DNA from 2 places in the Spartinivicinus poritis genome. Region 2 is predicted to be linked to the other one. Evidence: predicted binding sites of a transcription regulator. Region 2 holds the regulator's gene; the other holds the start of a gene.
What was found. The regulator FliA, encoded in region 2, starts transcription of late flagellar genes. The targets are predictions, from matches to a motif close to CTAAAGTTNNNNNNNNNNCNGCCGATA.
Positions count from the first base shown of each region.

Region 1: ORQ98_RS16300 (flagellin N-terminal helical domain-containing protein) is a predicted target of FliA. The motif match lies at 3,965-3,991, and genes of this name have one in related genera.

Region 1 is NZ_JAPMOU010000021.1:69,107-76,603, reverse strand. Features, by position in the region: gene ORQ98_RS16305 (flagellin N-terminal helical domain-containing protein) at 1-1,377, opposite strand, end outside; gene ORQ98_RS16300 (flagellin N-terminal helical domain-containing protein) at 1,763-3,859, opposite strand; gene ORQ98_RS16295 (flagellin N-terminal helical domain-containing protein) at 4,419-6,494, opposite strand; gene ORQ98_RS16290 (flagellin N-terminal helical domain-containing protein) at 7,354-7,497, shown strand, end outside.
Region 2 is NZ_JAPMOU010000005.1:94,062-101,558, reverse strand. Features, by position in the region: gene ORQ98_RS06030 (protein phosphatase CheZ) at 1-508, opposite strand, end outside; gene cheY (chemotaxis response regulator CheY) at 518-898, opposite strand; gene ORQ98_RS06020 (RNA polymerase sigma factor FliA) at 992-1,729, opposite strand; gene ORQ98_RS06015 (MinD/ParA family protein) at 1,741-2,562, opposite strand; gene flhF (flagellar biosynthesis GTPase FlhF) at 2,754-4,082, opposite strand; gene flhA (flagellar biosynthesis protein FlhA) at 4,213-6,351, opposite strand; gene ORQ98_RS06000 (helix-turn-helix transcriptional regulator) at 6,940-7,497, shown strand, end outside.

The DNA.
Region 1 (7,497 bases), on a different contig from region 2:
CGATTTGTTTGCTGCGGGGTCTGTAATAGCATCACTCACTACTATTGTTTGATTAGCCTTTGCTGTTACGCCAGTTTGTTCACTAACTAAGTTAATAGCCGCCGCTTTAGCAATTGCACTTTCCGCTTTTTCATTGCCACCAACATCAACTGAGGCGGTATCATAAGAGTCAAGTGATGGTCCTACTGCCACACCATTTATGACCAAATCACCAGTAGCCAATGCTGCGTTAGTCACATTATCGCCAGCCACACCACTATTAACGCCACTATAAGTACCTACCTCAAAACCCGCGTTATCAATACTGCCTGTTGTTGTATCCAGAGAAATATCAGTACCATCACGAGAAATTAACGAATATGTCCCAATTGAGGTACCAGCAGCTGCTAGCCCAACAGCATTCGTTGCAATTGCTCCATCTGCCAAAACAATATTGCGACCATCAGCTGCCGTTAGGGTAATACCGGTTGTAGCGTTGCCATCAAAAGAAGCAACCACACCAGTCTGACCTGACTTTTCATTTATGGCATTAACAACACTTTGAAGGTTAGCTTGCGCAGACAAACTAGCGTCAGTGGCTACCTCTATGGACAGCCCATTAATCGAAATCCCACCATTTTTATCAGTCGATGTGTAAGTTGTCCCAGCAACAGTGGTACCATCAACTTTAGCAATCACACCGGTTTGATCTGAGACTCTATTGACTGCTGCAGCCTTTGCAATTGCACTTTCCGCTTGAGAACTTGTTGAAAAACCATCATCCACCCCTGACGACGCACCTACGGCAATGCCATTAATTACCAGGTCACCAGCTGCTAATGCGTTAGCCGCAACAATATTAGAGGAAATACCTGCTTCTATAGCGCTGCCTAAACTATCTGTGGTTGCTTTGGAGACACTCACCCCAATGGTATCCCCGAGATTGGCTCCCGTTTGGAAAATAGAGCCATCAAAGGTACCATCCAGTAGTTTTTTGCCGTTAAAGTTGGTTTTTTCCGCCACATTTTGAATTTCAGTGACCAACTGTTTGACCTCGGCATTTAAGGCTTCTCGGTCAATGCTGGTGTTACTGCCATTAGCTGATTGCAATGCCAGGTCACGAATCCGTTGTAAGTTCGAGCTGATAGACCCCAATGCCCCTTCCGCTGTTTGGGCTAAAGAAATTCCATCATTTGCATTACGTATGGCCACCGAGGTTCCTCGTATTTGTGCATCTAGTCGAGAAGAAATGGCTAAACCCGCAGCATCGTCTCTGGCACTGTTAATTCGTAAGCCTGATGACAGCCGCTGTAGCGCTTGGTCTTGAGCAGCTTGTGAGGTGTCCAAGTTACGACGTGCCATGATAGAAGCAATATTCGTATTAATGATCTGAGGCATGCTTGTTCTCCTTATTAACCTCTAACAATTCCAGGTCAGAGGGCCTACGCGATGTCTCAGCAGGTGACTGAAGTGTCGCGGCTAACCTTCCTGAGTTGGTTAGCGGCAATAAGGAAAAAATATTTTAGATGTTTTAGTAATTAAAAACATCATCAATATTAATTAACCTACATCATCAATTTTTATATTTACTTCTCAATGATTTACAGTGTTTTGGGTTCTACTCTATCTCCTCTTATTTACTTACATTTATTAATCATTAATTAAATAAGACTATTTTTATTAATTTTTTAAAACGGTTATTGATTAAACTAATTATTTTTTTCCTTGAGCTTAAAACCGGCCTTGAATATTCAAGGCCGGCTGTTATTTTATTATTTAGTTATTACTGTAGAAGTGATAACACCTGCTGTGGTCTTGCGTTGGCTTGAGCCAGCACTGAGATACCTGCTTGTTGTAGTACCTGCGCTCTTGATAGTTCAGCGGTTTCTGCCGCAAAGTCCGCATCTCGAATCCGAGAGTTAGCAGCTGACAGGTTTTCATTACTAATTGATAGGTTATTGATGGTTGATAAGAACCGGTTTTGGATTGCACCTAACTGGGCTTGTTGGGAAGATATTTGTTGTAAGGCATTTTCCACCGATACAATCGCTTCATTCGCCCCTTCAACTGATGATATGTCAATATCCTTCACTAATTGACCATCATCACCATTACCATAGGTACCAACCTCAAATCCTGACTTAGTAATTCCACCAGAAGCCGTATTAGATGTCAGCTCAATTTTACCCGCTGATAGTAAGTTAATTGACCCTAAGTGAGTTGTACCAGCACCAGCTATATTGGCTCCAAACCCTGCATCAGCAACGTTACCTGACCCAGTATCAAGTCTAATATTACGGCCATCGTCTGCAATTAAGCGAAAAGACTGACCAAACGCTTCAGCTCTGACGCCTGTTTGGCCCGACTTACTATTTACAGCTGTAATTACTGCAGCTTGAATATCACCAACTGTATCAGCTGCACCAAAAGAGACACTGATCAACACATCATTTATTTTTATGCTTTCAGTCCGATCATTACCCGCTGTAATAGCCTCACCAAATACTTGAGTAGCAGCTGTCTGAGCTATTACTCCAGTTTGAGAAGAAACTCTATTTATTGCGGCTGATTTAGCTATAGCACTACCATCCTTGTTAACAGTTGAAGCCGTGTCATCCACAACTAAGGAGGGACCTATAGCCACCCCATTAATCACAAGGTCACCAGTTACAAGCGCAGCTGTTGTTAACTCTCTACCTAGAAGTCCACTATTTACGCCACTAAAAGTACCAACCTGTAGGCCAGCATTATCTATGCCTCCATTACCGTTGGTAGCATTATTAGTATTAAGCTGAATATCACTACCATCTCTAGATATTAAGGTGAAAGTACCAGTGTAAGTATCTGTACCTGCGGCACCATCACTTAAACCTACTGCAGCCGCAATACCTGAGCCATTATCGTCATAGGCAATATTCCTACCATCATCAGCGATTAAAGTAATCCCTGTATTAGCATCTCCTGTATTGACACCCCTTACTCCTGTTTGTGCTGACACAGCGTTAATAGAAGCAATTGTTGCCTCTCTGTTAGTATCAGCATCAAGGTTGGTATCAGCTGAAACTTTTATTACAACTCCATTTATTTTTATAGATGCACCAGCAGCAACTGTTGCATTTGTAGCAGCAACGCCTGAGTATCCAACGACATTAGCATTAACTCGGGCAGTAACACCGGTTTGTTCAGAAGCTCGGTTAATTACTGCAGCCTTAGCTATTGAGCTCTGGTCTTGACTCACTGTAGAGAAGCTATCATCCGCTCCACTAGATGCACTGATAGCCACACCATTAATCACTAAGTCTCCTGCATTTAAAGCAGAGTTATTGGCAGGAGCTGTTCTAGTTGAGGAAACCCCATCAACTAATGAGCTCCCTAAACTATTTGTTGTTACTTTAGCAATGCTTACATCAATAGTGTCACCCAAGTTGGCCCCGGTTTGAAACAGGGTATTATCAAATGATCCATCAAGTAACTTGGTCCCATTAAAATTGGTTTTTTCCGCAACATTTTGTATTTCAGTAACCAATTGCTGCACTTCTTCGTTAAGTGCTACTCGGTCAACGTCGGTATTACTGCCATTGGCTGATTGCAGGGCCAACTCACGTATCCGCTGCAAGCTTGAAGTGATTGATGCTAAAGCACCTTCTGCGGTTTGAGCGAGTGAAATCCCATCGTTGGAGTTCCTAATGGCAACTGAGGTACCCCGAATTTGCGAATCAAAGCGTGTAGATATGGCTAATCCAGCGGCATCATCTTTTGCGCTATTAATTCGCAGACCTGAGGATAGTCGTTGAAGGGATAGGTCTGTTGCTGCTTGAGAAGAGTCTAAGTTCCGCTGGGCATTCAGCGAAGCAATATTGGTATTTATTATCTGGGGCATGCTTGATCTCCCGTTACATCACCAATCACTTGGTTATGGTCAGAGGGTCGGCGCGAGGTCCCAGCAGCTTGCTGAATGGATCGCGACTCACCTGTCTGATTGAGTTAACGGCGATCAATGTGATTTCTTTAACAAAAAATACAAAATTACTTCATATTTTTTGATAACTGAATGTCATATAGGGTTGATTGCTGGGTGTAGAGGGTTCTTCAGCTACATATGGATGGTTGTCGCATATGGAGGATTAGGAATACAGCTTCCCCCTTTGAGGCTGTTGCAAAAGGGTATTGGTGAATAAATATGAAGTAACAGGGTATTCTAAAACTGTTGTCAAAAACAGGGGCATTAGAACGATAGCACAATCCAACTTCCCCCTTTGTAAAAGGGGGATTGAGGGGGATTTTTATATACAAATAAGGCAAAGACGGTTTATAACCCTAGTCCATTTAAATCCCCCCTAGCCCCCCTTTATCAAAGGGGGGAACAGCTTTCGCGACAGCCTCCTTTATTAAAGGGGGAAACAGTTTTGCGAAATCCCCTTGGTTAGGAGGGTTTGTTTTTACTCTGCCGCTTGCAGTAACTCTAACACCTGCTGCGGTCTGGCATTGGCCTGGGCCAGTACGGAAATTCCCGCTTGTTGTAATACCAATGCCTTGGATAAATTAGCCGTTTCGGCCGCAAAGTCGGCATCACGAATCCGTGATAATGCGGTGGTTTGGGTTTCATTAAAAATAGATAAATTATCAATAGCCGATTGAAACCGATTTTGAAAAGCCCCTAATCGGGATTGCTGAAGGGCAATTTGGTCAAGGGCATTATCGATTGCAGTTATCGCGTCGTTCGCCCCTGTGCTGGTGGTTAAATCAATATCTTTCACTAACTGCCCTGATAATACATTACCGAAATTACCCACCCTAAAACCAGAATTAGCGATAGAACCGGTATTAGTGGTCAACGCAATTTTACCCGCAGACAACAATAAAACAGGAGCCGCTTGGGCATTATTAAAAAATAGTGTTGCAGCACCAAAACCTGCTTCGCCAATATTCGCCGATTCATTTTCCAAAATAATATTCCGGCCATCTTGTGCTACTAAACGAAATGAAGTACCAAAGGTTTCTGCTGTTACGCCTGTTGTGCCCTGGCTGTTATTAACGGCTGTAATCACATTATTCACAATCGTGCTGGCACTATCGGCAGCATTAAATGAAATATTGATAGTAACGCCATTTATTTGGATGGATTCATTACGGGTATTACCCGTTGTAATTGCACCACCATAAACAATGGTGGAAAGTGCTTGAGCCGTCACACCAGTTTGAGTGCTGACTGAATTAATTGCCGCTGCTTTAGCAATAGCGCTGCCTGCATTTGTACTTGACGATGCATTATCAGAACTGGCTAATGACTGCCCCACAGCGGTTCCATTAATCACTAAATCCCCCACATTTAAGGTACTGCTCACCAGCCGCTGGCTGACAGCACCACTATTACCACCACTAAACGTCCCTACATTAAGGCCAAAAATATTATTGCCGATTTCTGAACGGCCAAAATCAACGGTAAATTCCTTACCATTGGTTGATACCAAACTAAATGTCCCTACATAGGTAGTGGCGGCACCTGCCTGCCCTACTCCGACAGCCGCTGCCAACCCGGAAGCATTATCATCATATTGGATATTGCGACCATCACTGGCTTCCAATGTAATGCCGGTAGTGGTATTACCCGTATCAATGGCTTTGACTCCGGTCTGGCCACTCACATTATTAAGAGCCGTAACGACAGCCGCCCGGTTAACATCGGCTGATAGTGCAGTATTGGTTGCAACTGATATGGATACACCATTAATTTTAATGCCGCCGTTGACTGTCGCATTAGTTGCTGTCGCCCCGGTATAACCTACGCTATTGGCATTCACTGTCGCGCTGACATTCGTTTGGTTAGTGACTTTATTAATGGCAGCAGCCTTAGCAACCGCACTGGCATCTTTAGACACGCTGGACAGGTTATCATCTACCGAGCTGGATGCACCCACTGAAAACCCATTAAGCAGTAAATCACCCGATAAAGAGGCTGTGACAGTGGCAGGCCGAGTTGAAGAAATACCATCTGTTAAGGCACTGCCTAAACTGTCAGTGGTCGCTTTCACGATATCGATGGGGATGGTTTCCCCAATATCCGGCCCGGTTTGAAATAACGTAGTGGAAAAAGAGCCATCCAATAATTTTTTGCCGTTGAAATCTGTATTTACAGCAACACTTTGGATTTCGGCAATCAGTTGTTTAGCTTCTTCATTTAACGCGCCTCGATCCACCTCCGTGTTATTGGTATTGGCCGACTGAAGGGCTAGTTCGCGAATGCGTTGTAGGTTTTCCGTTATCGAGCCCAACGCGCCTTCAGCGGTTTGAGAAAGGGAAATACCATTGTTGGCATTTTGAATGGCGACAGACGTACTGCGGATTTTGCTATCAAAGCGAATGGCAATAGCAAATCCCGCCGCATCGTCCTTGGCACCATTAATCCGCAGCCCTGATGATAATCGCTCCAACGCAGTACTCTGCAACCGATCAGCACGATCTAAATTGCGCTGCGCCACTAACGAAGCAATATTGGTATTAATGACCTGTACCATAAGTCACCTCTGATCATACTACCCTGCTGATCGAGAGGCTTTGCTCACTGCTTTAGTACTTAGATTAAATCTCTCTCCGTCACAAAAGGCATTTTTAGCCCCCTCTCCCTTTGGGAGAGGGCTGGGGTGAGGGTTTAATTTTAGAGCTACTAGCTTATGCCACCCCCTCATCCTAACCTTCTCCCCCAAGGGGGAGAAGGAACTTGGTTTGGATCACCTTTACAACACCTTCATCTAAGAGAAGGTTGGGCTAAGGGGATAAAACTTGTGAGCATTATCCTCACGGGATAATAAGTGGCACATTTTTATAGAGAAAATAAGTGCGCCACCAGCCTTACTAATAAGGTTAGTGGAGCAAAATAAAACAGTAACTTAATCGCGACAGAATAAGTCACTTTTTTAATATTAAGTTTTTATTATTAGCTTGTTATTATTCTTTCTATTTATTTCACCTAACATCAACATTATTGACAATTCCCTTAACGGCTTAATTAATAAAAAGTTTAATTTTTTATTACATTTTTTGGTTCTTAAAACTCAGTTTATTAGTGGCAAAATTCTGCCACTAACAGGCTTCTATTTTCCTGATAGTTTCACGTAAAATAAAATCAGCTATTTGATTTATAAGACTTATTTTGATTTATAAGGCAGGTGAATTATCCCTTGGCATACCCCTTGTATAACGTGTAGTGAGTCATGTATTGCCTACGAGAGGCCAGAGATTAACCTAATACAGCTGCACTATAACCATGTCAATATGACTTTATAGGGCGGTGAGTCACGGGTCATAAATATATCTAAAACAGGGCTGTTTATTAGTAAAAACAGTTTGCTTTAGGTATAGACAAGGAGAGCAGTGATGCCACAAGTCATTAATACCAATATTGCGTCGTTAAATGCCCAGCGTCATTTAAATTCTTCCCAGTCAGCCAATGCCACTGCTTTGCAACGGTTATCTTCTGGTTTACGGATTAACAGTGCCAGAGATGATGCTGCCGGGCTA
Region 2 (7,497 bases):
TATGGACTTGATTAACTTGTTTTTCACTACGATCTAAAAACTCATCCATCTGTTTATAGAGTTTTCTAAATTCATCCGGATTCATTTGCCGCTTGCGAATCTTAGTCCATTCATCCCTTAAGCTATGGGCATCTGACTTGAGCTCATCAATAATGGGCATGCTGTTATCAACCAAGTCCATGGTTGTATTCGCTGCACTTTCTGTCATTTTTGTTACGTATTCTAAACGATCAGATGCATCCACCATGTCAGACATGGCTTCTTTATCATCACTCGCCAGCCCAGCCTCTACATGAAAATTTCGAATCGATTCATGTAGTGCCCGGGTAAGTCTGCCCACCTCTTTGTATAAGCTTTTATCCCTGACTTCGTTAATTTCCTGAATAACTTCTATGGCATCTTTTAAATTGCCTTTTTCCAGATGCTCCACCATTTTTTGAGCCTGTTCTTTCAGGCTCGTTTCAAATTCAGTGGGCGCATGGTCTTTTAATTTATCAAGCAGCGACATATATACCTCTTAACCACCTGCTTCAACACGCTCAAAAATCTTTTCGATTTTCTCCTTCAACACCGCAGCAGTAAAAGGTTTTACTACATAGCCATTCACACCTGCCTGAGCAGCTTCAATAATTTGATCGCGCTTGGCTTCAGCAGTTACCATTAAAACAGGAAGTGTATTTAGTTTTGGGTCCGCCCTTACAGCTTTGAGTAAGTCAATGCCTGTCATACCCGGCATATTCCAGTCGGTCACCAGAAAATCAAAGCCACCACTTTGCAACATAGGTAGTGCAGTTTGCCCGTCATCTGCTTCTGACGTATTCGTGAAACCTAAGTCACGTAACAAATTTTTTATAATCCGTCTCATCGTAGAGAAATCATCTACGATCAGAATTTTCATATTTTTGTCCAAAGCGACCTCCATCAAGCCACATTGATGTTTGTGCTGAACATCTAACTTACTAGTCTAGTAGGTCATTAAGAGGGTGCCAGTCTATTCAACTGCCCAGTCTTGCAGACGCGCTCGAAGCCGAGCAGCCGCTTGACTGTGAAGCTGACTTACGCGTGACTCACTCACCCCCAATACCATGCCAATTTCCTTGAGGTTAAGCTCTTCGTCATAATAGAGTGAGAGCAATAACTGCTCTCGTTCCGGTAGTGTGGCAATGGCTTTAGCCAGTGCTTTTTTAAATTGCTCAGTTTGGTGTTTGGTTGGCGGTGATGATTGTTGTTGATCCGCTAACCAAGTGTGCCGTCCATCATGGCTACTCAGTAATTCTTCAAAGCTAAATAACCGGCTTGAGGCTGTATCACTTAACAGCTGATGGTATTCAGTTAAGCTCAATCCTAATTCTTCTGCAATTTCTCCATCTTTGGCGTCGCGTCCAAGCCTGGCTTCAAGCCCACTGATTGCTTCGGTAATCCGCCGACTATTGCGATGTACCGAGCGCGGTACCCAATCCCCTTTGCGAATTTCATCAAGCATCGCGCCACGAATGCGAATACCTGCATAGGTTTCAAACGTAGCACCTTTACTCCCATCATACTTTTTAGCAGCCTCTAACAGGCCTATCATACCGGCTTGTAATAAATCATCTAATTGCACCTGAGAAGGCAACCGTGCAGCTAAATGATGGGCGATTCGTTTCACCAAACCGGCATATTGCTCAATTAATTGCTGGTTAAATTGCTGTCCCGACTTAGAATACAAACCTGCTTCATTCGACACCATAAAATTGCCTATTATCTTCCTACTTCACCAGCAACCAGGTTTTCAATAAAAAATTCTAAATGACCACGCGGTGATGATGGGAGAGGAAAAGCATCGACTTTTTGTGCCAGCGCTCGAATTGCCACAGCGGCTTTAGAACGGGGGTAAATATCAATAACGGCGCGTTGGCGCAAAACAGCTTTCCGTACAGCCTCATCCAGCGGAATAGCACCCAAATATTGCAGCGCCACTTCTAAAAATCGATCAGTTACATTGACGAGTTTGTTATATATATTATGGCCTTCCTGCTGAGATCTCACCATATTGGCCACAACTCGAAACCGCAATAACCCATAATCACGGTGTAATAATTTAATCAAAGCGTAAGCATCAGTAATTGAGGTAGGCTCATCAGTAACAACAATAATTAATTCTTGTGCAGCTCGAACAAAACTAATGACTGTATCAGAAATACCTGCTGCGGTATCAATGATAAGCATGTCCAGTTGGTTACTGAGTTCGCTGAACGCTGAAATCATTCCAGCATGTTCCTGGGAACTCAGCTCAGTCATTTTTTGGGCACCAGAAGAAGCAGGAATAATTCGAATACCACCAGGGCCTTGTAAAATAATATCTCTTAGATCACAGCGTCCCGCCAGTACATCCGCCATATTCCGAGTTGGAGATAACCCCAATAAAATATCGACATTGGCCAACCCCAAGTCAGCATCTAGCAACATTACCCGACGCCCTAGTTCCGCCAATGCTATGCTCAAATTTACTGCTACATTTGTTTTACCTACGCCCCCTTTTGCTCCGGTTACTGCGACTACTTGTACTGGATGTTTGATCATATGCGGATTAATCCTGGTTATATCCTTTTAATGAATGGCTCATGGCATCAGCCGCCTGAAGCTCATTCATTGTCACGATACTCATCAACTGTCGAGTACAGACAATAAGGAACACGCTGTATAGAGGTAACCGAGACTCCCCTTAGCGCCTTATTTATTATTCTCATCCCCTTTCATTGGGCACAGGGCTATTAACCAACATTGGCTTGCATAGGAGGTGTTACAGCTACAGGATTAGCCTGCATATAAGCTGACATTAGCTCACTTTCTGCTAACTCAGCATGTTGACTGAGGGCCACTGCACGACTAATCAATTGATAAGCCCGTGCCTGATGAATATCGTCCGGAATCCGCTGGCCATCAGTGACATAAGACACCGCAAGGTGTTTATCCATGAGCAGCTCAATTGCCTCCCCCAGCCTGGAAGCCTCATCCAGTTTAGTTAACACCCCCCCTACTAACCGAGTTTGACTATATGTGTTATAAGCCACTTGCAGCACTTGTTGCTGGCTGGTTGTTGATAAAACCAGCAAGCCTCGCACCATTGGCCGCACCTGATTTAATATAGATAATTGTAGCTGCAATTTGGGATCTTGGTGATTAAGCCCAGCTGTATCAATTAAGACCAACGACTTTTTCTGAAAGCTATCTAATACTGTTTGTAATTGCTGGCCGTCCTCCACCACTTTAACCGGCACATTTAATATTTTACCTAAAGTTTTAATTTGGTCAGTGGCACCAATTCGAAAGGTATCCATGGTGACTAATGCCAGCTTATCCGTACCATGCTTTAATGCATAACGGGTAGCGAGTTTACCTATCGTCGTGGTTTTTCCTGCGCCAGTAGGCCCGACACAAGCAAAAATCCCCCCTTGATCGGTAATATCTTTAGAGGTGACAGGTAGTTTTTTCACAATATTGGCTAATAAATTTCGCCAGGCATCAAGCCCCTGTTGCTGTAGAGGTAAATTCGCCAGTAATTGTTGACAATAGTGACCACTAAAACCTATCGCCTGCAATTTTTTCCAAAGCTGCGCCTTAGCCGGATTTTGCTTACAGTATTTTAACCAGCCTAACTGCCCTAATTGTTGTTCCAGTAATGCCCTCATGCCGCTGACTTCATTTTGCAGCGCACTAAATTGATGATCAGTGACATTCGGGTGTACAACAGATGTTGCTGTCATTGTAGAGTCAGTTTTACTCACTGACTTTAAACCAGGTGTTGACCTCAACTGTAAATTAACATCAGTGGTTGTAGCACTACCCTGCTGGGCACGATTAATCACTTGCTTCGCCTGGTTAATTGCTACCCGCAGCTGCTGTTTTTCCTCATTTAATAAAGGCTCTGGTGTCACAGGACCAGGGGGTCTGGTCGGCTGGGACAATTCTAAAGTTGCTAATACCTCAACCCCGCCAGCCACTTTTTGTTGGTTTAAAATCGTCGCATCAAGCCCTAGATCATTTTTCACCAGCCGCATGGCTTGTCGCATATCCGCTGCAAAATAACGTTTTATTGTCATGCCACTTAACCCCTGCGCACTCAATGGCCAAAACAATACAAGTGAAGTGTTTTGGCACAACGTCCCACGTAGTTGTTTAAACTCACCATGTAGCCTTACCTTTAACCAGCTTTATTGCTGGCTAAGCATGTTACTGGCCTACAGTTGCTTCAATGGTTACCTGTTTGTTATCAGGCACTTCCTGGTAAGAAAGCACATGTAAATTCGGTACCCCAAACCGGGCAAATCGAGCTAAAAACGGCCTGATCGGTGCTGCCACCAATAATATGGCAGGTTTTCCGGCTAGCTCTTGCCGTTGACAAGCATCAGCTAAAGACTGCTGTAATTGCTCTGCCATACCTGGTTCTAACACCACCGAGTCAACCGTTGCAGCACCTGACTGTTTAGCTTGTTGAACAGACTGCAGCAACATCTGTTCCAACTGAGGTGCTAAAGTAACCACTGGAATTTGCAGGTCAGTACCTACCAACCCTTGCACGATAGATCGAGACAATGCCTCTCTAGCTGCGGCAGTGAGCGTGGCAGGATCTTGACTTATCATCGCTGCTTCCGCCAAAGCTTCGGCAATGGTACGAATATCACGAACAGGGACTTTTTCCAGTAATAAATTCTGCAATACTTTTAGTAATAAACTGATGGATAACTTGTTTGGTACTAAATCTTCAGCCAATTTCGGCGACTGCTTAGCTAATAAGTCCAACATTTGTTGTACTTCTTCGTGGCCAATCAACTCATGGGCATGTTTATGGATAATCTGATTCAAGTGCGTGGCAACCACAGTAGATGCATCCACAACGGTATAGCCTAAGGTTTGGGCTTGCTCTTTTAAGTTTGACTCAATCCAAATCGCATCTAACCCAAACGCAGGGTCCTTGGCTTCAATCCCTTGCAATGAGCCAAAAACTTGACCAGGGTTAATCGCCAAGTCACGATCAGGGTGGACTTCTGCCTCGCTGATTGTCACACCCATTAGCGTTATACGATAAGCGTTGGGTAATAAATCCAGGTTGTCACGAATGTGCACTGAAGGCATTAAAAAACCCAGTTCTTGAGACAGTTTTTTCCGGACACCTTTAATTCGACTCAGCAACTCTCCCCCTTGGGTTTTATCTACCAAGGGAATTAATCGATAGCCGACTTCTAAACCAATCATATCGACTGGAGTAACATCATCCCAACCTAACTCTTTTATTTCAGGCGCTGCTGCAGGCACCTCTGCGGACTCTGCTGTTTTCTGCCCTGGTGCCGCAGGCAACTGCCCTTCTCCTGCTGTTTTCACTTTTGGCTGAGTTCGACGATAAATCCAAAAAGCCCCGCCTGCCGCTAATAAACCCAGCCCTAAAAAGGCCAAATGAGGCATTCCTGGGATAGACCCCATCACTATTAAAATAGCTGCAGCTACACCCAATGCCTTAGGTGTAGCAAACATTTGCTGAACCACCTGGTGGCCCATGTCTTTCGCATCAGAAACGCGCGTAACGATAATGGCAGCCGCAGTTGATAATAATAAGGAAGGAATTTGCGCCACTAATCCATCACCAATCGTTAGTAGCGAATAATTCTGCATAGCTACAGGAAAGGGTAAATCATGTTGAATCATCCCGATGCTTAAGCCACCAATAATATTAATAAATAAAATCAACAGCCCTGCGACGGCATCGCCCCGAACAAACTTGCTGGCACCATCCATTGAGCCATAAAAGTCAGCTTCCTGACCCACTTCTGTCCGTCGCTTACGCGCTTCATCCTGGTTGATCAAACCCGCATTTAAATCCGCATCAATGGCCATTTGTTTACCTGGCATGGCATCCAGGGTGAACCGCGCACTGACTTCAGATATACGGCCCGCCCCTTTAGTGACTACCACGAAATTAATGATCATTAAAATGGCAAACACCACCAACCCAACTACATAATTCCCACCAATCACCACCTCACCGAACGCTTGAATAACTTTTCCCGCTGCATCACCACCTTCATGACCACGGAGTAATACCACTCGGGTTGAGGCAACATTCAATGCCAGACGTAATAAAGTAGCGACTAATAAAATGGTAGGAAAAACAGCGAAATCTAAGGGGCGCAGGGTATAAACACTCACCAACAAAACGACTAATGATAAGGTGATATTAAAGGTAAATAACACATCCAGAATAAACGGGGGCACTGGCAAGGTCATCATAGCCAGCAGCGCTAACAGCAGCAGTGGAACCCCAAAACTACCGCGCCCTACCCCCTTAATACCTTCAACGACTGCTGCTTTGTCCATGGAGTTGCTCTTACCCTTCGTTTTGCATCTTTTATCCTGCTACTGCCAAATTTCTTACAACAATATCCTTGTTATGCAAAAACTAATCCGAATAAATTAAGCGGCTTTACCTACAAAAAGCGGCCTCATTTAGCCAACTGTTTAAAAACATATTTTTTATGACGCTATATTCATACCCCAGTGTCTTAAAGCAGATATATATCTAACATAAATAATTTTTATACACCAAAAGGCATAAAGGTGAGGCTATAAATACTCGGCGTTTGGCGATAATGAAGCTTAGTAATCATTCGTAAAAGGTATATCAGTTTAAATCCATCAAAATCATTATGAATTTAACTCACACAAAATATGACTCAAAAAATATCAAAGCACGTCACATTTAACTTAAAAAAAGTACAACTGCCTTTAGTATTAAATTAATATAAAAACTGACACCACCTATTTCCAGAAAAAATAAATTTTTAACAATAAGTTCAGAAAAAACAAATAATTACCAAATACCATAAAAAAAATAAATATAATTCATAGTGGCTTACGTATCGACTTGCTGTCAGTTGAAATGACATAAGTAACAAGGACGTTAAAATGAATACAACAAAAGAAAGTGAGCGCCTACAAAAAAACTGTCTAATAGAAATTATTGAGTTAATTAATAACTGTGTACGCAATATTAATGGCAGTGACAACCTTTCGGAAATCACCCACCAGTTTACTTCACTCACAAAATGTGATGAGTTTATCGTTTATTCCGATAAAAATACTAAGCACTATGGGGGAAGTACGCCATTTTGGTTTATTTATAACCACAAAAAAAGCACTATTGTTCCACAAAAAATTATTGCTAACAGTAACCAGCATAGCATTATAAAGAATATATTAAGCAAATCTGATAATTGCCGTATCCTAAAAACCTGTACATTGATGAAAGAGTTTGGCTTATTAGGCAGTCACTTTGTAGAGTCATCCAATAAACTGGATGACTCGATAGTCGTTATCATTATAGGATACCAGCATAGTTTGCAATACAACTTTATTGAGAGAATTCTTCATTATACTCTGCCACACTTAAACAGTCTGTTCTTTCACTTAAGAGAACAATGTTTAAAGCAAGACCATGCCCCTAATCTAACCAAAAGAGAACAA